Regions from separate parts of the Janthinobacterium sp. GW823-FHT01H08 genome, predicted to be linked through region 2. Evidence: predicted binding sites of a transcription regulator. Region 2 holds the regulator's gene; each other region holds the start of a gene.

Evidence for each region. The regulator LexA, encoded in region 2, represses DNA repair genes until DNA is damaged. The targets are predictions, from matches to a motif close to ACTGTATNNNNATACAGT.
Region 1: AC3RCG_RS25165 (DNA topoisomerase IV subunit B) is a predicted target of LexA. The motif match lies at 3,504-3,521, and genes of this name have one in related genera.
Region 3: AC3RCG_RS01275 (putative DNA modification/repair radical SAM protein) is a predicted target of LexA. The motif match lies at 1,718-1,735, and genes of this name have one in related genera.
Region 4: dinB (DNA polymerase IV) is a predicted target of LexA. The motif match lies at 2,112-2,129, and genes of this name have one in related genera.

What each region holds. Positions count from the first base shown of each region.
Region 1 covers NZ_CM179504.1:5,606,093-5,612,029, forward strand. Annotated here, with positions in the region: gene kdpB (potassium-transporting ATPase subunit KdpB) at 1-1,233, opposite strand, end outside; gene kdpA (potassium-transporting ATPase subunit KdpA) at 1,243-3,048, opposite strand; gene kdpF (K(+)-transporting ATPase subunit F) at 3,048-3,137, opposite strand; gene AC3RCG_RS25165 (DNA topoisomerase IV subunit B) at 3,600-5,597, shown strand; gene AC3RCG_RS25170 (molecular chaperone HscC) at 5,597-5,937, shown strand, end outside.
Region 2 covers NZ_CM179504.1:4,785,401-4,791,337, reverse strand. Annotated here, with positions in the region: gene purF (amidophosphoribosyltransferase) at 1-1,040, shown strand, start outside; gene AC3RCG_RS21530 (cystathionine gamma-synthase family protein) at 1,084-2,325, shown strand; gene lexA (transcriptional repressor LexA) at 2,544-3,179, opposite strand; gene AC3RCG_RS21520 (hypothetical protein) at 3,212-3,412, shown strand; gene rpsF (30S ribosomal protein S6) at 3,455-3,844, shown strand; gene priB (primosomal replication protein N) at 3,865-4,164, shown strand; gene rpsR (30S ribosomal protein S18) at 4,190-4,480, shown strand; gene rplI (50S ribosomal protein L9) at 4,508-4,963, shown strand; gene AC3RCG_RS21495 (replicative DNA helicase) at 5,099-5,937, shown strand, end outside.
Region 3 covers NZ_CM179504.1:299,026-304,962, forward strand. Annotated here, with positions in the region: gene AC3RCG_RS01260 (sulfate/molybdate ABC transporter ATP-binding protein) at 1-159, opposite strand, end outside; gene modB (molybdate ABC transporter permease subunit) at 168-839, opposite strand; gene modA (molybdate ABC transporter substrate-binding protein) at 855-1,613, opposite strand; gene AC3RCG_RS01275 (putative DNA modification/repair radical SAM protein) at 1,751-2,983, shown strand; gene AC3RCG_RS01280 (UdgX family uracil-DNA binding protein) at 2,980-4,443, shown strand; gene AC3RCG_RS01285 (bile acid:sodium symporter family protein) at 4,395-5,408, opposite strand; gene AC3RCG_RS01290 (BON domain-containing protein) at 5,610-5,937, opposite strand, start outside.
Region 4 covers NZ_CM179504.1:83,013-88,949, forward strand. Annotated here, with positions in the region: gene AC3RCG_RS00330 (recombination-associated protein RdgC) at 1-798, opposite strand, end outside; gene dinB (DNA polymerase IV) at 917-2,071, opposite strand; gene AC3RCG_RS00340 (S9 family peptidase) at 2,234-4,378, shown strand; tRNA gene AC3RCG_RS00345 (tRNA-Val) at 4,478-4,553, shown strand; tRNA gene AC3RCG_RS00350 (tRNA-Asp) at 4,608-4,684, shown strand; tRNA gene AC3RCG_RS00355 (tRNA-Val) at 4,902-4,977, shown strand; tRNA gene AC3RCG_RS00360 (tRNA-Asp) at 5,035-5,111, shown strand; gene AC3RCG_RS00365 (hypothetical protein) at 5,220-5,937, shown strand, end outside.

The sequences.
Region 1 (5,937 bases), 820 kb from region 2:
ATCGGCCGCGCCCTTGCGCAACTGGCGCACCTGCTGTTCGCCCGGGATATCCACGCCGCTCATGCGCGTCTGCGCCGTGAACGGGACGAAGGTGGCGTGCAGGCTGGCCATCTCGCGTTCGCGGATATTGAATTTCTGCTTGGCCAGCACGACGATGCTGCGCCCTTCCGGCGTTTCATCGGCCAGCGAAGCCAGCTGCGCCGCATCGGCCAGCTGCTGTTCCGTCACGCCGGGCGCCGGCACGAAGCTCGACGCCTGGCGGTTGCCCAGGGTGATGGTGCCCGTCTTATCGAGCAGCAGCACGTCCACGTCGCCGGCCGCTTCCACGGCGCGGCCCGAGGTGGCGATCACGTTGGCCTGCATCATGCGGCTCATGCCGGCCACGCCGATGGCCGACAGCAGGCCGCCGATGGTGGTCGGAATCAGGCACACGAGCAGCGCGATCAGCACGGTGATCGTCACCGGCGTGCCGCTGCCGGCCGCCGCCACGGAAAACAGCGAGTACGGCAGCAAGGTCACGGTGACGATCAGGAACACGATCGACAGGGCCACCAATAAAATCGTCAGGGCGATCTCGTTCGGCGTCTTCTGGCGCTTGGCGCCTTCGACCATGGCGATCATGCGGTCGATGAAGGCTTCGCCCGGGTTGACGGAAACGCGCACCAGCAGCCAGTCGGACAGCACGCGGGTGCCGCCCGTGACGGCGGAAAAGTCGCCGCCCGATTCGCGGATGACGGGCGCCGATTCGCCCGTGATGGCGCTCTCGTCGACGGAGGCCACGCCGGCCGTCACTTCGCCGTCGGCGGGGATCACGTCGCCCGCCTCGACCAGCACCGTCATGCCCTTGCGCAGGTCGGTCGCCGGCGTGGGCAGCCAGGAGGTGCCGTATTTCGGCGTCTGCATTTTCTTCGCCATCACCGTCTGCTTGAGGGCGCGCAGCGAGGCCGCCTGGGCCTTGCTGCGGCCTTCGGCCAGCGCTTCGGCGAAGTTCGCGAACAGCACGGTAAACCACAGCCACACGGCGACGGCGACGATGAAGCCGAACGGCGCTTCACCCTGGCCACCGCTGATCCCGGCCTGGGTCGCCAGCAAGGTCGTGATGATGCTGCCCACATAGACGACGAACATCACGGGGCTGCGCCATTGCGTGCGGGGGTCGAGTTTTTTGAACGCATCGACGATGGCGGGGCCAATCAGTGCGGAATCGAACAAAGTCAGGCTTGTGCGTGACATGGTAGCCTCTTATTTGATGAAAAGTTGCAGGTGTTCGACGATCGGGCCCAGGGCCAGCGCGGGAACGTAATTCAATACACCAACCAGCACGACGACGCCGATCAGCAGGCCGATGAACATGGGGCCGTGCGTGGGCATGGTGCCGGCGTTGGCCGACAGGCGCTGCTTGGCCGCCAGCGAACCGGCCACCGCCAGCACGGGCACGATCACGCCGAAGCGGCCGAACCACATGGCGATCGCCAGCATCACGTTGTAGAACGGCGTGTTGGCGGACAGGCCCGCAAACGCGCTGCCGTTGTTGTTGGCCGCCGACGTGAAGGCGTACAGGATCTCGGAGAAACCGTGCGCGCCCGGATTGGCCACGCCGATCTTGCCCGGTTCGACCATCACGGCGATCGCCGTGCCCGTCAATACGAGGGCTGGCGTAATCAGGATGGCCAGCGACACCATCTTCATTTCATACGCCTGGATTTTCTTGCCCAGGTATTCAGGCGTGCGGCCTATCATCAGGCCGGCGATGAAGACGGCCAGGATGGCGAACATCAGCATGCCGTACAGGCCCGTGCCCACGCCGCCGAAGACCACTTCGCCGAACTGCATCAGCAGCAGCGGCACCATGCCGCCCAGGGGCATGTAGGAGTCGTGCATGGAATTGACGGCACCGCACGACGCGGCCGTCGTCACCGCCGCGAACAAGGTCGATGAGCTGATGCCGAAGCGCGTTTCCTTGCCTTCCATATTACCGCCCGATTGCAGGCTGCTGGCCTGCTGGTCCACGCCCAGCGATTGCAAGGCCGGATTGGCTTGCTGCTCGGCGCTCATCACGCCCGCCGTCATGACGACAAAGATCAGGGTCATCGCGGCCAGCACGGCCCAGCCCTGGCGCATGTCGCCCACCATGCGGCCGAAGGTGAAGCACAGGCCGGCGGGAATGATGAAGATGGCCAGCATCTGCAGGAAGTTCGACAGCACGGTCGGGTTTTCGTACGGATGCGAGGAATTGGCATTGAAGAAGCCGCCGCCATTCGTGCCCAGCAGCTTGATCGACTCCTGCGACGCGACGGGGCCCATGGCGATCGTCTGCGTCGTCGCCACTTGCGCTTCCATCACGGGTTTGCCGGCGGCGTCCAGCACGGGCTGGCCGTCGGCCGTCACCTTCGGCGTTGCATACGCCACGTGATCGAGCAGGGTCACTTCCTTATAGGCGGAAAAATTCTGGATCATGCCTTCGCCCATGAAGACGACGGACAGGGCCAGGGACAGCGGCAGCAGGATGTACAGGGTCGAGCGCACCAGGTCGACCCAGAAATTGCCGATCGATTTGCCCGAGCGCGAGGCGAAGCCGCGCACCAGCGCGAAGATCACGGCGATGCCGGTGGCCGCCGAGAAGAAGTTCTGGCAGGCCATGCCCAGCATCTGCGTCAGATAGCTCATGGTCTGTTCGCCGCCGTAGCCCTGCCAGTTGGTGTTGGCGACGAAGCTGACGGTGGTATTGAACGAGGAATCGGGGCTGACGGCGCCCAGGCCCTGGGGATTGAGGGGCAGGAAGCCCTGCAGGCGCTGCAGGCCGTAGACGAAGACGGCGCCCACCGTGTTAAACACGATCAGGGCGATGGCATAGCTTTTCCAGCCCATGGCCTTGTCGGCGGGCAGGCCGGACCAGCGGTACAGCAGATTTTCCAGCTTTTGCAGCCAGCCCAGGCCGCGCACGGGGCCATCGCCGGCCACCCTGGCCATGTACAGGCCCAGCGGATAGCCAGCGGCCAGCAGCACGGCCAGGAAGGCCACCAATAACAGTATCGATTGCGTCGTCATCACAGTTCCTCCGCCTTCAGCAGCGCCACCAGCAAATACACGAGCAGGCCGGCCGAGACGACGGCGCCCAGCACATAAAACGCGTTCATTTGACGCTCCCTAATTTGTCGCAGGCGACGGCAAAGCCGGCCGCCACGACGAAAAACACGGCAATCAAGCCGAGATACACGAGATCCATTCCCACCCTCATTCAGGTTTGTTTTGATAGTGAGCAGATTAGCCAAAAGGGTCTAAAAAATTCGTAAAGACTGGGAAGGCAGCTGTAAACAAGATGTAAAAAAGGCCGCTTTACCGCATAAAATCCATCACAATTGGCGCAAAACCCCGCGCGCGGCGCACTGTTGTTGCCTTGGAGTAGCGCTATTGCTCGCCGGACAAGATAGAATGCGCGAGCGTCCGCACAAGGACGCCAAGCCTGCCGCACTGCCCTCCCCCAGTGACGCTGGACGGGATATACTGTATATTCATACAGTTATCGCCGCCGCTGTCATTGCGCCCGCAGTGCCCTGGCCTGGCGTTCCAACCACTGTCTTTACTTAGCTTGAACACGTATGGCCACTAAAAAACCAGCATCCGACTACAGCGAATCATCCATCCGTGTCCTGAAAGGACTGGAACCCGTCAAGCAGCGCCCGGGGATGTACACCCGCACTGAAAATCCGCTGCACATCATTCAGGAAGTGATCGACAATGCCTCCGACGAGGCGCTGGGCGGTCATTGCACGCATATCGCCGTCACGCAGAACACGGATGGCAGCATCACCGTCGAAGACAATGGCCGCGGCATTCCCGTCGGCCTGCACCCGGAAGAAGGCGTGCCGACGGTGGAAATCGTGTTTACACGGCTGCACGCGGGCGGCAAGTTCGACAAGGGTTCGGGCGGCGCCTACGCGTTCTCGGGCGGCTTGCACGGCGTCGGCGTGTCCGTCACCAATGCGCTGTCGACGCGCCTGGAAATCACCGTCTGGCGCAAGGAAAGCGACGGCAACGGCTTGCACCACATGGTGTTTGCCAACGGCGACGTGATCGAGCCCCTGAGTTCCCGCCCCGCCCCGCGCGACGGCAAAAAATCCGGCACGCGCGTCACCGCCTGGCCCGATGCGAAATACTTTGATTCGCCGAACATCTCGCAAACGGAACTGCAACGCCTGTTGCGCTCGAAAGCCGTGCTGCTGCCGGGCGTGACCGTCACGCTGACCAACGCGAAGACGGGCGACACGCAAACGTGGCAGTACGCGGAAGGCTTGCGCGGCTACCTGACCGAAACGCTGGCGCAGGTATCGAATGGCGAAACCCTGATTCCCCTGTTCGAAGGCGCGCAATACGCTGGCCCGGACTCGGAAGGCTTTGCCGAAGGCGAAGGCGCGGCCTGGGTCGTGGCTTGGACGGAAGAAGGCGCCATCGTGCGCGAATCGTACGTCAACCTGATTCCCACCTCGAATGGCGGCACGCACGAATCGGGCTTGCGCGACGGCCTGTTCGGCGCCGTGAAAAACTTCGTCGAGATGCACTCGCTGCTGCCCAAAGGCGTGAAACTGCTGCCGGAAGACGTGTTCGCGCGCGCATCGTTCGTGCTGTCGGCCAAGGTGCTGGACCCGCAATTCCAGGGCCAGATCAAGGAACGCCTCAATTCGCGCGACGCCGTGCGCCTCGTGTCGACCTTTACCAAGCCGCCGCTGGAACTGTGGCTGAACCAGCACGTCGACTACGGCAAGAAGCTGGCCGAGCTCGTGATCAAGCAGGCGCAGTCGCGCCAGCGCTCGCTGCAAAAAGTGGAAAAGAAAAAATCCTCGGGCGTGGCCGTGTTGCCGGGCAAGCTGACCGACTGCGAATCGTCGGACATCGCGCGCAATGAACTGTTCCTCGTCGAGGGCGACTCGGCGGGCGGTTCGGCCAAGATGGGCCGCGACAAGGAATTCCAGGCGATCCTGCCCCTGCGCGGCAAGGTGTTGAACTCGTGGGAAACGGACCGCGACCGCCTGTTCGCCAATAACGAGATCCACGACATTGCGGTGGCCATCGGCGTCGATCCGCACAGCGTGGGCGACTCGCCCGACCTGTCGGGCCTGCGCTACGGCAAGATCTGCATCCTGTCGGACGCGGACGTGGACGGCTCGCACATCCAGGTACTGCTGCTGACCCTGTTCTTCAAGCACTTCCCCGTCCTGATCAACAAGGGCCACATCTGCATCGCCCGTCCGCCGTTGTACCGCGTGGACGCGCCGGCGCGCGGCAAGAAGCCGATGCAGAAAATCTATGCGCTCGACGATGGCGAACTGCTGGCCATCGAGGACAAGCTGCGCAAGGAAGGCGTGAAACAGGGCGCCTGGTCGATCTCGCGCTTCAAGGGCCTGGGCGAGATGAACGCCGAACAGCTGTGGGAAACGACGATGAATCCGGACACGCGCCGTTTGCTGCCCGTCACGCTCGGTGAAATCGACCACATGGCCTCGGCGTCCCGCTTCAATATGTTGATGGGCAAGGGCGAGGCGGCAGGACGCCGCGCCTGGATCGAGGAACACGGCAATGAGGCGGAGGCGGATATCTGATGATCATCGGCATCGACCTGGGCACCACCAACAGCCTGGTCGCCATCTGGCGCGACGGCAAGGCTTCCATCATCCCGAATGCGCTCGGTGAACACCTGACGCCGTCATGCGTGAGCATCGATGACGACGGCACCGTGCTGGTGGGCCGCGCCGCGCGCGAACGGCTGCAGACGCACCCGCAGCTGACGGCGGCCGTCTTCAAGCGCTACATGGGCAGCGAAAAGAAGATCACCCTCGGCACGCAGCAATTCCGCCCGGAAGAACTGTCGTCGATGGTGCTGCGCGCGCTGAAGGAAGATGCCGAAGCCTTCCTGGGCCACAAGGTCGAGGAAGCCATCAT
Region 2 (5,937 bases):
GTCGCGTCAAGGGCGGCTATGCCGCCGTCGCGCAAATCGCCGGCGTGGGCTTGCTGGCCTTCCGCGACCCGCACGGCATCCGCCCGCTGTGCCTTGGCATCAATGAAACGGAGCAGGGTCCCGAATACCTGATCGCTTCCGAATCCGTGGCCCTGGAAGGCATGGGCTTCCGCTTCGTGCGCGACATCGGTCCCGGCGAAGCCGTCTTCATCGATGCCGACAAGAAATTGCACAGCGCCCAGTGCGCCGACAATGCCAGCCTGAACCCGTGCGTGTTCGAATTCGTCTACCTGGCCCGTCCCGACTCCGTCATCGACGGCGCCTCCGTGTACGCCACGCGCCTGAAAATGGGCGAATACCTGGCCGAGAAGATCCGCGCCGAATTGCCAGGCGTGCATATCGACGTGGTCATGCCGATTCCCGATTCCTCGCGTCCGGCCGCCATCCAGCTGGCCATGGCGCTGAACATCGAATACCGCGAAGGCTTCATCAAGAACCGCTACATCGGCCGCACTTTTATTATGCCGGGCCAGGCGGCGCGCAAGAAATCCGTGCGCCAGAAGCTCAACGCGATCCCGTCCGAATTCAAGGATAAAGTGGTCTTGCTCGTCGACGATTCCATCGTGCGCGGCACCACCAGCCGTGAAATCGTGCAGATGGCGCGTGAAGCGGGCGCGACGAAAGTCATCTTCGCCTCGGCCGCGCCGCCGGTCATCTATCCGAACGTGTACGGCATCGACATGCCGACGCGCGACGAGCTGATCGCCTACGGCCGCACGACGGAAGAAGTGTGCCGCGAAATCACGGCCGACTACCTGGTCTACCAGGATATCGGCGCGCTCAAGCAGGCGATCGCCGACGTCAACCCGGCACTGACCAACTTCGAGGCCTCGTGCTTCGACGGCGTCTACGTGACGGGCGACGTGTCGCAGGAATACCTGGACCGCCTGGAATATGCGCGCCACCATCCGAAGGCGGCAGCGCCCGAAGATACGCCGCGTTCCCAGCTGAACCTGAACCTGGCAACGACAGAAGCGTAATTATCTTGCCCGGCTAGCGCCGGGCTTTTTTTGCTCCGCGATCATGAACGATAAAAAAAACTACGGCTTTACCACCACCATCCTGCATAACGACCGCCGCAAGGGCATCGAGCATGGTTCGCTGCACAAGCCCGTGCACACTTCCGTCGCGTTTGGTTATGCCGATGCGCGCCAGCTCGCTTCCGTATTCCAGGGCAAGGAGCCCGGTTTCCGCTATGGCCGCCAGGGCAACCCCACCGTGTCCGCGCTGGAAGACAAGGTCAACAAGATGGAAGACGGCGTGGCGACCTTGTGCTTCGCCACCGGCATGGGCGCCATCGGCGCCGTGGTGCAGTCGCTGCTGCGCGCGGGCGACCATGTCGTCTCGTCGGCCTTTTTGTTCGGCAATACCAACAGCCTGTGGCAAACGGTGACGGGGCAGGGCATCGCCGTGTCCTTCGTCGACGCCACCGAGGTAGCCAACGTGGCGGCCGCCATCACGCCTGCCACGCGCATCGTGTTCGTGGAAACCATTGCCAATCCGCGCACGCAGATCGCCGACCTGAAAAAAATCGGTGACCTGTGCCGCGAAAAGGGCATCTTGTACATCGTCGACAACACGATGACGACGCCGTATTTGTTCCGCCCGAAAGCCGTGGGCGCGGGCCTCGTGGTCAACGCCTTGACGAAATCCATTGGCGGCCACGGCAATGCGCTGGGCGGCAGCTTGACGGACACGGGCGTGTTCGACTGGACGCAGTATCCGAATATTTTCGAGAACTACAAGAAGGCGGCGCCCGCGCAGTGGGGCATCGCGCAAATCCGCGCCAAGGCCTTGCGCGACTTCGGCGCGTCCCTGGGGCCGGAAGCGGCGCACCATATCGCCGTCGGCGCGGAAACCATGGCCTTGCGCATGGACCGCACTTGCTCGAACGCCCTGGCGCTGGCCACCATGTTGCAGGCCGACCCGAGAGTGGCGGCCGTGCATTACCCGGGCTTGCCGTCGCACCCGCAGCACGCGCTGGCGAGCGACCTGTTCCGCAGCTATGGTTCGCTGTTCAGCTTTGAATTGAAGGATGGCATCGATTGCTTCGATTTCCTCAATCGTTTGAATTTGGCCATTCCAGCGAGCAACCTCGGCGACACGCGCACCCTGGTCATTCCCGTCGCCCACACGATCTTCTACGAGATGGGCGCCGAGCGCCGCGCCAGCATGGGCATCGCCGAATCGCTGATCCGCGTCTCCGTCGGTATCGAGGATGAGGTGGATCTGCTCGAGGATTTCCGCCAAGCACTCGATGTATAAGTCGCCGGACAAATGAAAAGGGCCGCAACAGTCATGCTGTTGCGGCCCTTTGTTTTTCGCCGTTCAATGGTAATGTCTTCGTGCCTTCAGAAACCGTAGCGAGCAAGTCCAATATCGGGTTGAGTAGCGGAGCTGTACATTGTACGGGGGGCGCCCAGCTAGCGAGCAACGGATGCCCGAGAGTGGGCTGCGCAGTAGGTTTATGAGGGCGCGCTCAATCAGTGCCAGCTGCGCATCAAGCCGACTGCTAAGCCTTCCAGGGCAAATTCATCTTCCGGCGACACGGTGATGACCTTGAAATCGGGGTTTTCCGGCAGCAATTCGATGACGGAACCCGTCTTCTTGTAGCGCTTGACCGTGACTTCGTCGCCGATGCGGGCCACGACGATCTGGCCATTCTTGGCGCTGTCGACCTTTTTGACGGCCAGTAAATCGCCATCCATGATGCCGGCGTCGCGCATGGACCAGCCGCGTACCTTCAGCAGGAAGTCGGGCTTGGCCGAAAACAGGGCGGGGTCCACGTTGTAGCTCGCTTCCAGGTTTTCCTGGGCAAGGATGGGCGAACCGGCGGCCACCCTGCCGATCAGGGGCAGCGACATCAGCAGTGCCGCCGGCACTTTCGATGGCGGCGCTTCGGCTGCCGCGCCGATCAGGCGGATGCCGCGCGAGGTGCCGGGCGAAATCTCGATCGCGCCCTTGCGGGCCAGGGCCTGCAAATGCTCCTCGGCCGCATTGGCCGATTTGAAACCCAGTTCATTGGCAATTTCGGCACGGGTGGGAGGAAAGCCCGTGTTTTCAATCGCGTCCTTGATCAGGTTCAGGATTTGTTCTTGTCGTGCTGTCAGCTTGATCATGAGCGGTGGGTGCATACTAAAATGCTGTCTATATGAACAGTCTGTATTTTTGTACAGTATCGCCCACTATGCAAGGGGATTTCCGTGTTTTCGGCGAATTTCGCAAGAAATACTTGTTCCCGGTCGAAAAGCACGGTGGTCCGCGGGCTTTTCGGGTGCTGGCGCAAGCAATGATTGAAACGTTTGCAAAAGGCGGTTATAATCTTCGGCTGACCTTCCCACACCCGTCTTGACGCCGGGGTGGGCGATTATCAATCCGACCTGAAGGAGTTTGCATGCGTCATTATGAAATAGTCTTTATCGTCCATCCGGACCAAAGCGAGCAAGTGCCCGCGATGATCGAACGCTACAAAGCCAGCGTAACCACCCGCGGCGGTTCGGTTCACCGCGTGGAAGATTGGGGCCGCCGTCAAATGGCTTACTCGATCCAAAAGCTGCCTAAAGCACACTACATCTGCCTGAACATCGAATGCGACAACGAGACCCTGGTCGAGTTGGAAACAGCATTCAAATTCAATGATGCCGTGTTGCGTCACCTGACCGTTAAAATGAAGAAAGCTGAAACAGCTCCTTCGCCGATGATGAAATCGGTACAACGCGAAGACGCGGCCAAAAGCCACCGCACCGAAGCACCAGCAGCCGCTCCAGCCGCAGCAGCAGCTTAATTCTTGACCAGGATCGTGCGCTGAACCAGCTACAAGTCACCGCCATCATTGCCGAGCGCGAAATATTGCGCTACACCCCGGCAGGACTGCCGATTGTGAATGCAGTATTGCAACACAGTTCGCAGCAGATGGAAGCAGGGATTGCCCGTTTGACCGAGTTTGATGTTGCCGCGCTAGCCGCTGGCGAAATTTCAGGCCGGTTCAGTCAGGCAAGCTTGGGCGGGGTGTATCAGTTCACGGGTTTCCTGGCCAGGAAGAGCCGCAACAGCAAGAGTTTGGTGTTTCACATCATTGATTTTAGTGCAGTCAATTCTGACTAGCGCATTTTAGATACAGGAGCCTGACATGGCATTCGGTAAAAAGTTCGACAAAAATAAGCTCAAGCTTAAAGAAAAACGCAAACAGCAAAACCCTTTGTTCAAACGTAAGAAGTTCTGCCGCTTCACGGCAGCGCACGTTGAGCAAGTCGACTACAAAGACGTCGACACGCTGAAAGACTTCGTCCAGGAAAACGGCAAGATCATGCCAGCACGCCTGACCGGTACCAAAGCGCACTACCAGCGCCAAGTCGACACCGCAATCAAGCGCGCTCGCTTCCTCGCGCTGCTGCCATACACCGATCTGCACCACGCTTAATCGGTCAGATATTCCTGGAGAAGAACTATGCAAATCATTCTGTTAGAAAAAGTTGTAAACGTCGGTAACCTCGGCGAAGTCGTCAAAGTCAAAGACGGTTACGCACGTAACTTCCTGATCCCGCAACGCCTGGCACGTCGTGCTACGGCAACCGCTGTGGCTGAATTCGAAGTCAAGCGCGCCGAACTGGAAAAAGCTGCTGCCGCCAAACTGGCCGCATCGCAAGCCCAGGGCGAAAAACTGAGCGGCCTGACCGTTCAAGTTGCTCAAAAAGCTGGCGTCGATGGCCGTCTGTTCGGTTCCGTCACCAACTTCGACATCGCTGAAGCGCTGACCAAGCAAGGTTTTGCTGTTGAAAAAGCACAAATCCGCATGCCTACCGGCCCGCTGAAGATCGTTGGCGAGCACAACGTTTCGGTTGCTCTGCACACCGACGTGGTCGTGGAAGTTGTTATCGCTGTCGTTCCAGACGCGAACGCGTAATCGTCTGCGGGCCTGGCCCGCAAGCGCTGCCGTACTATGAAAAGCCGGGTTCGCCCGGCTTTTTTGTGGCCTTTTTTTCGCTCATTTTCAGCCCTTTATTTTTGCCGGCACGCCGAAGCGGGTATAATTCGCGCCATGAACGCCCCCTCTGATCCGCAACTGGATTCCCTCCGTATTCCGCCGCATTCGATCGAAGCAGAACAATCCGTTATCGGTGGTCTGCTGCGCGACAATGCCGCCTATGACCGCATCGCCGACTTCATGCATGCGGAGGATTTCTATCGCTATGACCATCGCATCATCTTCGAGCAAATCGTCAAGATGGTTAACGCTTCCAAGCCAGCCGATGTCATTACTGTTTTTGAAACCCTGACCCAGCTCGGCAAGGCCGATGACGTGGGCGGACTCGCTTACCTGAACGCCATGGCGCAAAACACGCCATCGGCCGCGAACATCCGGCGCTATGCCGAGATCGTGCGCGACCGCGGCGTGCTGCGCAAACTTATCACCGTCGCGGACGATATCTCCGGCACGGCCTTCAGCCCGCAAGGCAAGGAAGTCAAGCAGATGCTTGACGAGGCCGAGTCGAAGATTTTCGCCATCGCCGAAGAAGGCGCGCGCGGCGCCCAGGGCTGGACCGCCATCCAGCCCCTGCTGACGCAAGTGGTCGAGCGCATCGACGAACTGTACAGCCGCGACAACCAGAGTGAAATCACGGGCGTGCCCACCGGTTTCATCGACCTCGACCGCATGACCTCGGGTCTGCAGCCGGGCGACCTGGTGATCGTGGCGGGCCGTCCGTCGATGGGCAAGACGGCGTTTTCCGTCAACATCGGCGAAAACGTGGCCATCGACAGCGGCTTGCCCGTGGCCGTGTTCTCGATGGAGATGGGCGGCGCCCAGCTGGCCATGCGTATGCTCGGCTCCGTCGGACAGCTGGACCAGCACCGCCTGCGCACGGGCCGCCTGAACGA
Region 3 (5,937 bases), 1.6 Mb from region 2:
TCCGGCAATGGCTTTGAGGGTCATGCTCTTGCCGGCGCCGGACGGGCCATACATGGCGATGCGCTGGCTGCCTGAGGTGCATTGCACGTGCAGGTCGAAACGGCGTTTGCCGGAGCGCAAGGTAGCGCGAATGTCGAGGTCGAGTTGCATGGACGTCATCATAGGCCTCATTTGTGCGCGACGCGCCCCGGCGCCAGGCGGCCAGCCGACAGCAGCACCACGATGCAGACAGCGGAGGTGATCAGCACGAGGGTGTTGGCCACGTCGTCCTGGCCCGCCTGCACGGCTTCATACACGGCCACCGACAGGGTCTGCGTCTTGCCGGGAATGCTGCCGGCCACCATCAGGGTGGCGCCGAACTCGCCCAGCGCGCGCACGAAGCCCAGCAGCACGCCCGCGAGGATGCCGCGCCAGGCCAGCGGCAAGGTGACGCGAAAGAAAATCGCCAGCTCCGAGATGCCCAGCACGCGGGCCGCCTGCTCGAGCTGGCCGTCAACGGCCTCGAAGGCGGCGCGCGCGGGCTTGAAGACGAGGGGAAAGGCGACCACCGTGGAAGCGATCACGGCGCCCTGCCACGTAAAGATCAGGTTGATGCCGAAGTTGTCCTGCAGCCAGACGCCCAGGGTGCCGCGCCGGCCCAGCAGCACCAGCAGGTAATAGCCAAGCACGGTGGGCGGCATCACCATCGGCAGGGTCAGCAGGGCGTCGAGCAGCTCGCGCCCGGGAAAACGCGTGCGCGCCAGCAGATAGCCCGTACCGATGCCGAACAGCAAATTGAGCGCCGTGGCCCAGGCCGCCACTTTCAGCGACAGGGCCAGCGCGGTCCAGGCGATATCCATGCGGGCGCGGTGGCGTTAGGGTTTCTTGAAGCCGTACTTGGCCAGGATGGCTTGCGCCGGTGCCGTCTGCAAATAGCTGACGAAGCGCTTCGCTTCGGCGGCATTGCCGCTGCCCTTGATGGTGGCGATCGGGTACAGCACGGGCGCGTCGAGCGGCACGTCCAGCACCACGTTCACCTTGTCTTTCATGATGGCCGCGTCGGTGGCGTAGACAAAGCCCGCATCGACTTCGCCGCGCGCCACATAGTCGAGCGACTGGCGCACGTTTTGCGTGCCGATGGCTTTCGGCTGCACGGCTTCCCACAGCTTCGCCTTCTTCAGCGCGCCTTCCGAATAGCGGCCGACGGGCACGCTGGCCGGGTTGGCGATGGCCACGCGGGTCACGCCCTTGTGCGTCAGGTCGGCCAAAGCTTTGATGCCCAGCTTGCTATCGTGCGGCACGATCAGCACCAGGCTGTTGCCGACGAAGTCCATGCGGTCGGCCGGCAATACCAGGCCCTGCTTTTGCGCCGCATCCATGGTTTCCTGGTCGGCAGAGGCAAACACGTCGACGGGCGCGCCCTTGACGATCTGCTGCAGCAGCACGCCCGAGGCGGCAAAGTTCAGGGACACCTTGCTGCCCGGATACTGCGCCTCGTAGCTTTGCGCCGCATCCTTGAACGCGTTCGTCAGGCTGGCTGCGGCCGACACGACCACTTCGCCGGCAAGGGCGGAGGTAGCGGCAGTGGCGAGCAGGGTGACGCCAAGCAGGCGGGCGAGGGAGGTGAGGCGCATGATCGTATCCTTGATGAGAAGAGAACCAGGCCCGTAATATACACCGATATATAGCGTTCTGCCATTGCACAGATCAAGCCGGTATCAGGCCGATTCCCTGATATACTGTATATAAACACAGTATATCGAGGTGAGCCATGGAATTGACGGACAAGCTGGAAATCCTGGCCGACGCGGCCAAGTACGACGCTTCCTGTGCCAGCAGCGGCGCGCCGAAGCGCGATTCCATCGGCAAGGACGGTTTTGGCGCCACCTCGGGCATGGGCATTTGCCACAGCTACACGCCGGACGGACGCTGCGTCTCGCTGCTGAAGATACTGTTGACCAATTACTGCCTGTACGATTGCCAGTACTGCGTCAACCGCCGTACCTCGAACGTGCCGCGCGCGCGCTTTACGGTGGCCGAAGTGGTGAAACTGACCAGCGACTTTTACCTGCGCAACTACATCGACGGCCTGTTCCTCAGTTCCGGCATCATCCAGTCGGCCGACTACACGATGGAGCAACTGGTGCAGGTGGCGCGCGAGTTGCGCGAGGTGCACCAGTTCCGCGGCTACATCCACCTGAAAACCATCCCCGACGCCGATCCGGCCCTGGTCGCGCAGGCGGGCCGCTATGCCGACCGGCTCAGCGTCAACATCGAACTGCCGACCCAGGACAGCGTGCAGAAACTGGCGCCGGAAAAGAGCGTGCACACGATCAAGCTGGCCATGGGCGCCATCCGCCGCAAGCTCGATGAAAAGGCGGAAGAACCGCGCTCGCCGCGCTTCGCGCCGGCCGGGCAAAGCACGCAGATGATCGTCGGCGCCGACGCCAGCGACGACCAGCAGATCCTCGCCACGGCCGAAACCCTGTACGGCAGCTATAAACTCAAGCGCGTGTACTACTCGGCCTTCAGCCCCATCCCCGACAGCCCGAAAAGCGTGCCGCTGGCGCCGCCGCCGATGCTGCGCGAACACCGGCTGTACCAAGCCGATTTCTTGCTGCGCAGCTATGGTTTCCAGGCCAGCGAACTGCTGCCCGCCAGCGGCGGCAACCTGGCGCTCGACATCGATCCGAAACTGGCGTGGGCGCTGGCGCACCGCGAACATTTTCCGCTGGACTTGAACCGCGCGGCGCAGCACATGATCGCGCGCGTGCCCGGCATCGGCCTGCGTAACGCGCAGCGCATCGTCGACCTGCGCCGTTTGCGGCAAGTGCGCTATGCCGACCTGTCGCGCCTGCGCTGCAGCATGAAAAAGATTGCCCCGTTCATCATCACGGCCGATTACTTTCCCGCACGCGACACCACCGCCTCGGAACAATTGCGCCGCGCCATGGCGGACGCACCGCAGCAATTGAACTTATGGCCGGAGCTGCAGGCAGCATGAGCAGTGTCGTCCGGCTGGCGCAATCGTTCGACGCGTGGCGCGCGGCCGCGCGCGAACTGATCGCGCGCGGCGTGCCGCCTGCCGATGTGGCCTGGCAATCGCAGCCCGGCGACGGCGACCTGTTTTCCTCCACGCCAGAGGCCACGGATACCGGCGCGCCACCGCTGCGCCTGCCCCGCCAGCTGGTGGAACTGCTGGAGAGCGCCGCCTGTTTCAACGTGCATGACCGCTGGGCCTTCCTGTATCAGGTGCTGTGGCGCTGGCAGCAGGGCCAGCACGACGTGGTGTCGCCGGCCGACGCGGACGGCGCGCGCCTGCACGCCATGGTCAAGGCCGTGCATCGTGAAGAGCACGACATGCATGCGTATGTGCGCTTCCGCGAACGCAGCGAGGCCGAGGGCGCGCCCCGTTTTGTCGCCTGGTTCGAGCCCACGCACGAGGTGCTGCCGCAGGTGGCGCGCCACTTCGCGCGCCGCATGGGAAAGGCCAGCTGGCTGATCGCCACGCCCGGCGCCAGCATGCTGTGGGATGGCGCCACCTTGCACGCGGGACCGGCCCTGCTGCGTGGCGCGGCCGACATCGACGATGCGGGCGAAGCGCTGTGGCTGACGTATTACCGCAGCATCTTCAACCCCGCGCGCGTGAATGCGGACTTGCTGCACAGCCATATTCCCTCGCGTTTCTGGAAAAATTTACCCGAAGGCGCCATCGTGCCCGCCATGCTGAGCGGCGCGGCGAACGGCGAGCGGCGCACGGGCCAAACGGCCAGCGTGGGACAGCGGCAGGGTGCCGCCATGATCTCGATCAGCGCAGAGCGGGCCCAGCCGATGCGCGAGGTAGCAACTACCCTGGACCAGTGCCGACGCTGCGCGCTGTGGCAGCACGCCACGCAAGCGGTGCCCGGCATAGGCCCGCTCACCGCCCGCATCATGCTCGTCGGTGAACAACCGGGCGACCAGGAAGACCTGGCCGGACTGCCGTTCGTCGGCCCGGCCGGTACACTGCTGGACCAGGCCATGCAGGAAGCGGGCCTGGCGCGCGACAGCATCTATCTGACCAATGCCGTCAAGCATTTCAAGTGGGAACCGCGCGGCAAGCGCCGCCTGCACAAGACGCCTGCGCAGCGCGAGATCCTCGCCTGCCATGGCTGGCTGGAAGAAGAGATCGAACGTGGCAAACCACAGGTGATCGTGGCGCTGGGCAGCACGGCATTGAAATCCGTGCTGCAGGATGGCGCGGCCTGCATGACGCCGCTGATCGGCACGCCCATCGAACACGACGGGCGCTGGGTGGTGACCGTGTATCACCCGTCGTACGTGCTGCGCGCAGCCGATGCGGCGAGCCGGCGCCAGGCCTACGCGGTGATTGTCGATGGCTTGCGGCAGGCGCTGCGGCTACTGCAGGAGCCGCATCACGGCGTCGCCGCCGGCACTTCCTGCGCCTCGTCGCGCCGCGCATAGCGCTGCGCAATCACGGCGCAGATCATCAATTGAATCTGGTGGAACAGCATCAGCGGCAAAATCACCATGCCCAGCGAGTGCGTGGCAAACAAGACCTTGGCCATCGGTACGCCGCTGGCCAGGCTTTTCTTCGAACCGCAGAAAACGATGGCGATTTCATCTTCCTTGCTAAAGCCCAGGCGGCGGCTGATGAACGTCATCAGGCCCAGGACCAGGGCCAGCAGCACGATGCTGAACACGCCCAGAGCGACCAGGGTTTCCACCGAGATCGTGTGCCACAGGCCTTCACTGACGGCTTCGCTGAAGGCCGTGTAGACCACCAGCAAAATGGAACCCTGGTCGACGAACTTGAGCATGGCCTTGTGGCGGTCGACCCAGCGGCCTATCCAGCGGCGCAGAAATTGGCCGGCCAGGAAGGGCAGCAGCAATTGCATGACAATCGACAATACCGCGTCGACCGACGACTTGCTTTCCGCGCCTTTCGCCACCAGCAAGCCCACCAGGATGGGAGCAAGGAAGATGCCGATGAAATTCGAGGCCGAAGCGCTGCAGATGGCGGCTGGCACATTGCCGCGCGCCATGGCGGTCAGCGCGATCGATGATTGCACGGTCGACGGCAAGGCGCACAGGAACAGGATGCCCACGTACAGCTCGGGCGTGAGGAAGGTCAGCGCCAGCGGCCGCAGGGCCAGGCCCAGCAGGGGAAACAAAATGAACGTGCTGGCCAGCACCAGCAAATGCAGGCGCCAGTGCATGATGCCGGCCACCACGGCTTCGCGCGACAGCTTGGCGCCATGCAGGAAGAACAGGGCGCCGATGGCGACGGTGGTGATATTGCCGAAGACCACGGCCGTCTGGCCCGTGCAGGGCAGGAAGCTGGCCAGCGCCACGGTGACGAGCAGGGCGATGGTGAAGTTGTCGGGTTTCAGATTGCGCAGCAGGGCGGCGGAAGAAAAAGAAGACATGCGGTGGCCTGGTAGCGGCCCAGCCTTGCAACACTGCGCCATGGATGACAAAAAGCGCCGGAATCGGCGCCAGTGCTGGCTATTCTAACCCTATCGCCGGACTACCTGCCTGGAAGCAAGCGTGGCTTGTGGACACAATGGCACAAAAAAAATGCCCTGTCCGCAGACAGGGCAACCCGGAGTAAAGTACAGCGCGAGGGATTAACCGGCGGCTTTGACTTTCAGCTCGTTCTTGATTTCTTTCACGCCGCTCACGGAAGCGACGATCTGCACGACGCGGTCACCCGCTTCGGCGCTCGGCACGTCGCCCGACAGGACGACCACACCTTGCTGGGTTGCTACCTTGACTGGCAGGGCAGCGGCTTGCGCATCGGCGCTCAGGGCGGCCTTGGCCGAGGAAGTGATGGTTTCATCAGGGACGGCAGCGGCGGCGTTGGCGGCCACGACGGTGTCAGCAGGAGCTTGTGCTTTTGGGGCGGAGTCAGCTGCATGCGAAGCGGTGATCGAGGCGCCCGACAGTACGATAGCG
Region 4 (5,937 bases), 1.4 Mb from region 2:
GTCGTTCTTCGTGCTCGATTCCGTTTCCTTGATCACGTCGAGCGGCTTGACGCTCTTGATGGCCAAGGACTCCGTCAGCACGAACGAGATCTTGTCGTTCCACGTCATGGCCAGGCGCGTGCACTGCTTGCCGGCCGCGATGTGGCGGCGCACATCGTCCGCTTCCAGGGTGTGGCGCACGTAGCGCACGGTGGCCTTGCTCTCGCCCGTGGCGCGCAATTCCGTATCCATGTCGACCGTGAAGCCGGCCGGCGCGTCGTCCGCCTGCAGCCACTCCGTCATCACCGCCACGGGCGAGCGCTGCACACGCAGGCTTTCCAGCGGCAGTTTATCGACGGCTTTGAGCAGCAGCTTGATGACTTCATCGGCCTTCGCCGGGCTGGCGGCATCGACCACCAGCCAGCCATTGACGGGGTCGATCCACGTCCAGACGTTGCTGCGGATGCTGAACGCGCGCGGCAGCAGTTCGTCGGCCACGCGTTCCTTCAATTCCTTCATGGCCTTTTTACCAGGCGCAAAGCCTTGCGCTTCTTCCATCTCGGCGGCGCGGGCCTTGGCCACCTGGTTGATGACAGTCGCTGGCAGCAGTTTCTTTTCCGTGCCCAGCAAGATCAGCATTTGCTTGTTGACCACGTGGACCAGGCCGCCGTTCGGGCGTGGCGTATCCCAGCCCTGGCGCATCAGATCCATGCTGGTCGCCGGCGTAAATTTGTTCGAGGACAAGGCCTCTTCCAGTTGTTCTGGCGTGTAAGCCCACGGTGCGGGCAGGCGGTAAATCTGAAGATTCTTGAACCACATAGTTTTTGTCTTCCGTTTGTTTCAGTAGTGCCAGGGGAACGCCATTCTACACTTTCGACACGGGAATGCCGTCAAAAGCGCGGACTGGCGCGGTGTTGTTGATGCATGGGGAATGCCGCTACAGGGCGGGAAACAGCTCCGCCTGGGCTGGCGCCTGCCGCGTCATGACGGCCGGATCGGACAAGGTCGAGATGCGCACGCCCAGCAGGCGGATTTTCTTGTCAAATGGCACGCGCCGCAAGCAATCGCGGCTGGCGCGCAGGATGGCGGCGGCGTCCGCCGTGGCACTGGGCAGGGTGATGTCGCGCGTGACGGTGCTGAAATCCTCGAAGCGCAGCTTGATGCCCACCGTGCGCCCCGCCAGCGACTGCTTGTCGAGGTCGCCCGCCACGCGCGTGCACAGGCTTTCCAGCTTTTCCGACAGGGTGGCGCGGTCGCGCACCACCTGCAAGTCGCGCTCGAACGTCGTTTCGCGGCTGACGGACTTGGTTTCCCGGCTCGTCTGCACGGGACGCTCGTCGATGCCCAGCGCCGCCTGGCGCAGCCAGCCCGTGTACAGGTCGCCGAACTGCGTGCGCAGCATGGCCATGTCGGCCCGCGCCAGCTCACCGATGGTAATAATGCCCAGCGCTTCCAGCTTGGCCGTGGCTTTCGGGCCGATGCCGTTGATCTTTTTCGCCGGCAAGGGCCAGACCCGCGTTTCCACATCCTCGGGCGACAAAATGGTCAGGCCGTCGGGCTTTTCCAGATCGGAACAGATTTTTGCCAGCAATTTGTTCGGCGCCAGGCCGATCGAGCACGACAGGCCCGTCGCCTCGAACACGGCCGCCTTCAGGCGCGCCGCCATGGCCGGTGCCTGCTCGCCGTATTCGGTCAGGTCGACATAGATTTCATCGATGCCCACGTTCTGGATGATGGGGCACAGCTGGGCCACTGCCTGCTTGAAGCGGGCCGAATACTCGCGGTAAGCCTCGAAATCGGCCGGCAGCAGGATGCTGTCGGGCGCCAGTTTCGCCGCCTTCATGATGCCCATGGCGGAAAACACGCCAAACTTGCGCGCCGCATACGTCGACGTGGTGACGACGCCGCGCCCCACGTAGTCGCGCATGCGCGCGAATTGCCGCGTGCCGTCTTCCTGCAACAGGGGTTGCTGCAAGCGCCCGCCGCCGATGACGACGGCTTCGCCGCGCAATTCCGGATATTTCAACAGTTCCACGGAGGCGAAAAAGGCATCCATGTCCAGATGGGCTATCCAGCGGCGCGGTTCAGGCAATGTAGGGGCAGATGTGGTCAAGGACACCTCGCGGCGGGATACTGTAGTTATATACAGTATCGCTGGAAATGCCCATGGATGCAAGTTGAAACGCACGCGCTCCGCAGTTGCTTTTCTCAATAGCAAGATTACAATCCTGACACGACTATAAAAGGAGTTGCCTTGTCTACAGCACATCAAGCTTTGCGCCGCCTGGCCGTCTGCTCATCCATCCTGCTGTCCACGCTGGCGCCATCCGCGCTGGCCGCCGATGCCGCCGCCACCGCGCCGGTCGCCGCCAAGACGGCCTGGCAGGAAACGCGCCACGGCACCGTGGTTACGGACGACTACCGCTGGCTGCAAAAGAAGACCGATCCTGCCGTGATCGACTACCTGAATGCGGAAAACGCCTATACGGCGGCCGTCACGGCCCCGATCCAGCCGCTGGCCGACAAGCTGACTGCGGAAATCAAGGGCCGCATGCAGGAAGTGGACCTGTCCGTGCCTGCGCGCCAGGGCAATTTCTACTATTACACGCGCACGGAAGCGGGCAAGCAATACCCGATTCACTGCCGCCGCCCCGTCGGCGGGAAGGGCGCGTATGACGCCCAGGCGGCCGAAGAGATTTTGCTTGACCAGAATCAACTGGCCGAAGGCCACAAATTCTTTGCCGTGCGCGCGTTTGCCATCAGCCCGAATGAACAGTTGCTGGCCTACACCACCGACACGACGGGTTTCCGCCAGTACGCGCTGCATGTCAAGGATTTGAAGACGGGCAAGTTGCTGGGCGACAGCATGCCGCGCGTCACATCCCTGGCCTGGGCGGCCGACAACGCCACCCTGATGCTGACGCAGGAAGACGCCACCACCAAGCGCGCTGACCGCTTGTTCCGCCTGGCCTTGGGCGGCATGCCGCAGCAGGTCTACCACGAGCCGGTGGAACAGTTCGCCATCCACGTGGACCGTACGCATGACAAGCAATTCTTCGTGCTCACCTCGGGCAGCACGGATACGACCGAAGTGCTGCTGCTGCCAACGAGCAAGCCGGAAGGCAGTTTCCAGAGCGTGCTGAAACGCGAAAAAGGCCACCGCTACGTCGTCGAGCACCGCGACGGCCAGCTGTATATTCTGACCAACAAGGATGCGAAGAATTTCCGCGTCGTCAGCGCGCCGGTCACCGCCCCTCAGCCGAAGAATTGGAAACCCGTCGTGCCGCACAACAAGGATGCCGTGATCCAGTCCATCGACGTATTCCAGGGCTATCTGGTGGTGATGGAAAAGGCCCGCGCCCTGAACCGCGCGCGCATCCTTGATTTTGCGCAAAAGAACTGGAAAACCGTGCAGTTCGACGACCCCGTCTATCTGGCCACGTCCGTCGGCACACCCGAGTTTTCGGCCACGCAATTTCGCATGTCTTACCAGTCGCCCGTTACGCCGCCCACCGTCATCGACGTCAGCATGAAGGATGGACAGCGCACAGTACTGAAACAGCAGGAAATCGTCGGCGGCTTTGACGGCAGCCGCTACACGACGCAGCGTCTGTGGGTGACAGCGCGCGATGGCGTGCAAGTGCCGCTGTGGGTCGTCTACAAGAAGGGCGTCAAGCTCGACGGTTCCGCGCCGCTGCTGCTGTATTCGTACGGCTCGTATGGCATCTCGACGGAAGCCAGTTTTGCCATCAGCCGCATCAGCCTGCTGGAACGCGGTGTCATCTATGCGCAAGCGCATATCCGCGGCGGCACCGACATGGGCGAAGCGTGGCATGAAGACGGCATGCTGATGAAGAAGAAAAACACCTTCCATGACTTCATCGACAGCGCCGACTACCTGGTGCGCGAAAAATGGACCAGCCCGAACCGCCTGATCATCCAGGGCGGCAGCGCCGGCGGCTTGCTGATGGGCGCCGTCGTCAACATGCGTCCCGAGCTGTTCCACGCCGTGCACGCGGCCGTACCGTTCGTCGACGTGATGAACACCATGATGGACGCCAGCCTGCCGCTGACGACGGGCGAATACCTGGAATGGGGCGACCCGAACCAGAAGGCGGCCTACGACTACATGCTCAGCTACTCACCCTACGACAACATCGCGCGCAAGAATTATCCTGCCATGCTGGTGACGACGGGCCTCAACGACAGCCAGGTCATGTACTGGGAACCGGCAAAATACGTGGCCAAGCTGCGCGCGTACAAGACGGACGGCAATCCATTGCTGCTGAAAACGAATATGGGCGCCGGCCACGGCGGCGCGTCGGGCCGCTACAACGCCATCGCCGAAAACGCCTTCAACATGGCGTGGATGCTGTCGCAGTGGAACATCACGCAATAATGTGAAAAAAGCGCTTGCAGAAGGATTTTAGCCATCCTATAATAGCGCCTCTTCCAGACGTGGTGACAAACGTCGGGATGGTTTTCTGAGACAAGCAACGGGTGCTTAGCTCAGTTGGTAGAGCGGCGCCCTTACAAGGCGTAGGTCGGGAGTTCGAGCCTCTCAGCACCCACCAAATCAGAAAACTGTCCAGTGCTTCATGGATCAGCAACACAGATCATACGAGCTTGGAGTGGTAGTTCAGTTGGTTAGAATACCGGCCTGTCACGTCGGGGGTCGCGGGTTCGAGTCCCGTCCGCTCCGCCAATAAAAGAAAAGCCCTTTGGTTCGTGGAACCGAAGGGCTTTTCCCATTTCAGAAGCCAAAAACACGTCATTACCCGCTCCCCTGAACATTTTTGCGCTTTTCAGCAAAAAAACTGCCATTCCCCCTCAAGAATAGTTGCACAAGCACGAAAGCGCCCCCTATAATAGTGCCTCTTCCAGACGTGGTGACAAACGTCGGGATAGTTTTCTGGGTATGCGGGTGCTTAGCTCAGTTGGTAGAGCGGCGCCCTTACAAGGCGTAGGTCGGGAGTTCGAGCCTCTCAGCACCCACCACCAATACAGAAAATTATCCAGTGCTTCATGGATCAGCAACACAGATCATACGAGCTTGGAGTGGTAGTTCAGTTGGTTAGAATACCGGCCTGTCACGTCGGGGGTCGCGGGTTCGAGTCCCGTCCGCTCCGCCAATAAAAGAAAAGCCCTTTGGTTCCTGGAACCGAAGGGCTTTTCCCATTCTGAAACAGCAAATGCACTAGAATCAGCGCTACCCTGACTTCGCCCCTGCCCGCATGCGCTTGCCCCGTAGTACTCCTCCCTATATCGCCCTGCGGCTGCGCCTGGCCCATCATGCTTTGCTGCAATTTGCCGCCAGCCTGACGAGTTCCATGGAAATCTTCTTTTTCCTGGCCGGTCCCGTCCTGCTGGGCCTGCTCAGCGTCATCGCCCTGCCCGGCTTTCTCGCCGTGAGCCAGCCCTGGCCCGCCGCACTGAGTATCATCGTCACGCAGACGGTCCTCACTTGCCTGCCCGCCTGGCTGCTGCGCAAACGGCTGCTGCCGGCAAGTACCGCCGTCTGGCTGCGCCAGCTCCCCTTGCCGCCGCGCCTGCGCTGGCAAGCCGATATCGCCGTCGCCGGCCTGCTGATGCTGCCGCTGGGCCTTGCGTATGCCGTCTCGGCCGGCATCTGGCTGCTGCAGTCGCCGCCGTGGCTGCGCCCCATTGCGGCGGCCGGCATTGCCGCCACCGCCGGTGCCTGGCTGCTGGCCTGGCTGCTGACGACGCTCATCGTGGCGCAACGCCTGCGCGCGCCGCGCCCCGCACAAAGGGCGCGCCCGCCCACGATGACGGCCTATGTGCCGCAACGGCCCCGCTGGCCTATCCTGTTCCTGTGGCGCCAGCTGTTCTGGCTGCCGTTCTGGCGCAATGAGAATGTGATCGGCCTGCAGCAAAGCGTCTTGCTGGCCACGGCGGGCGCCAGCATGCTGGCCTGGCTGCTGCGCGCGCCCCTGCTGC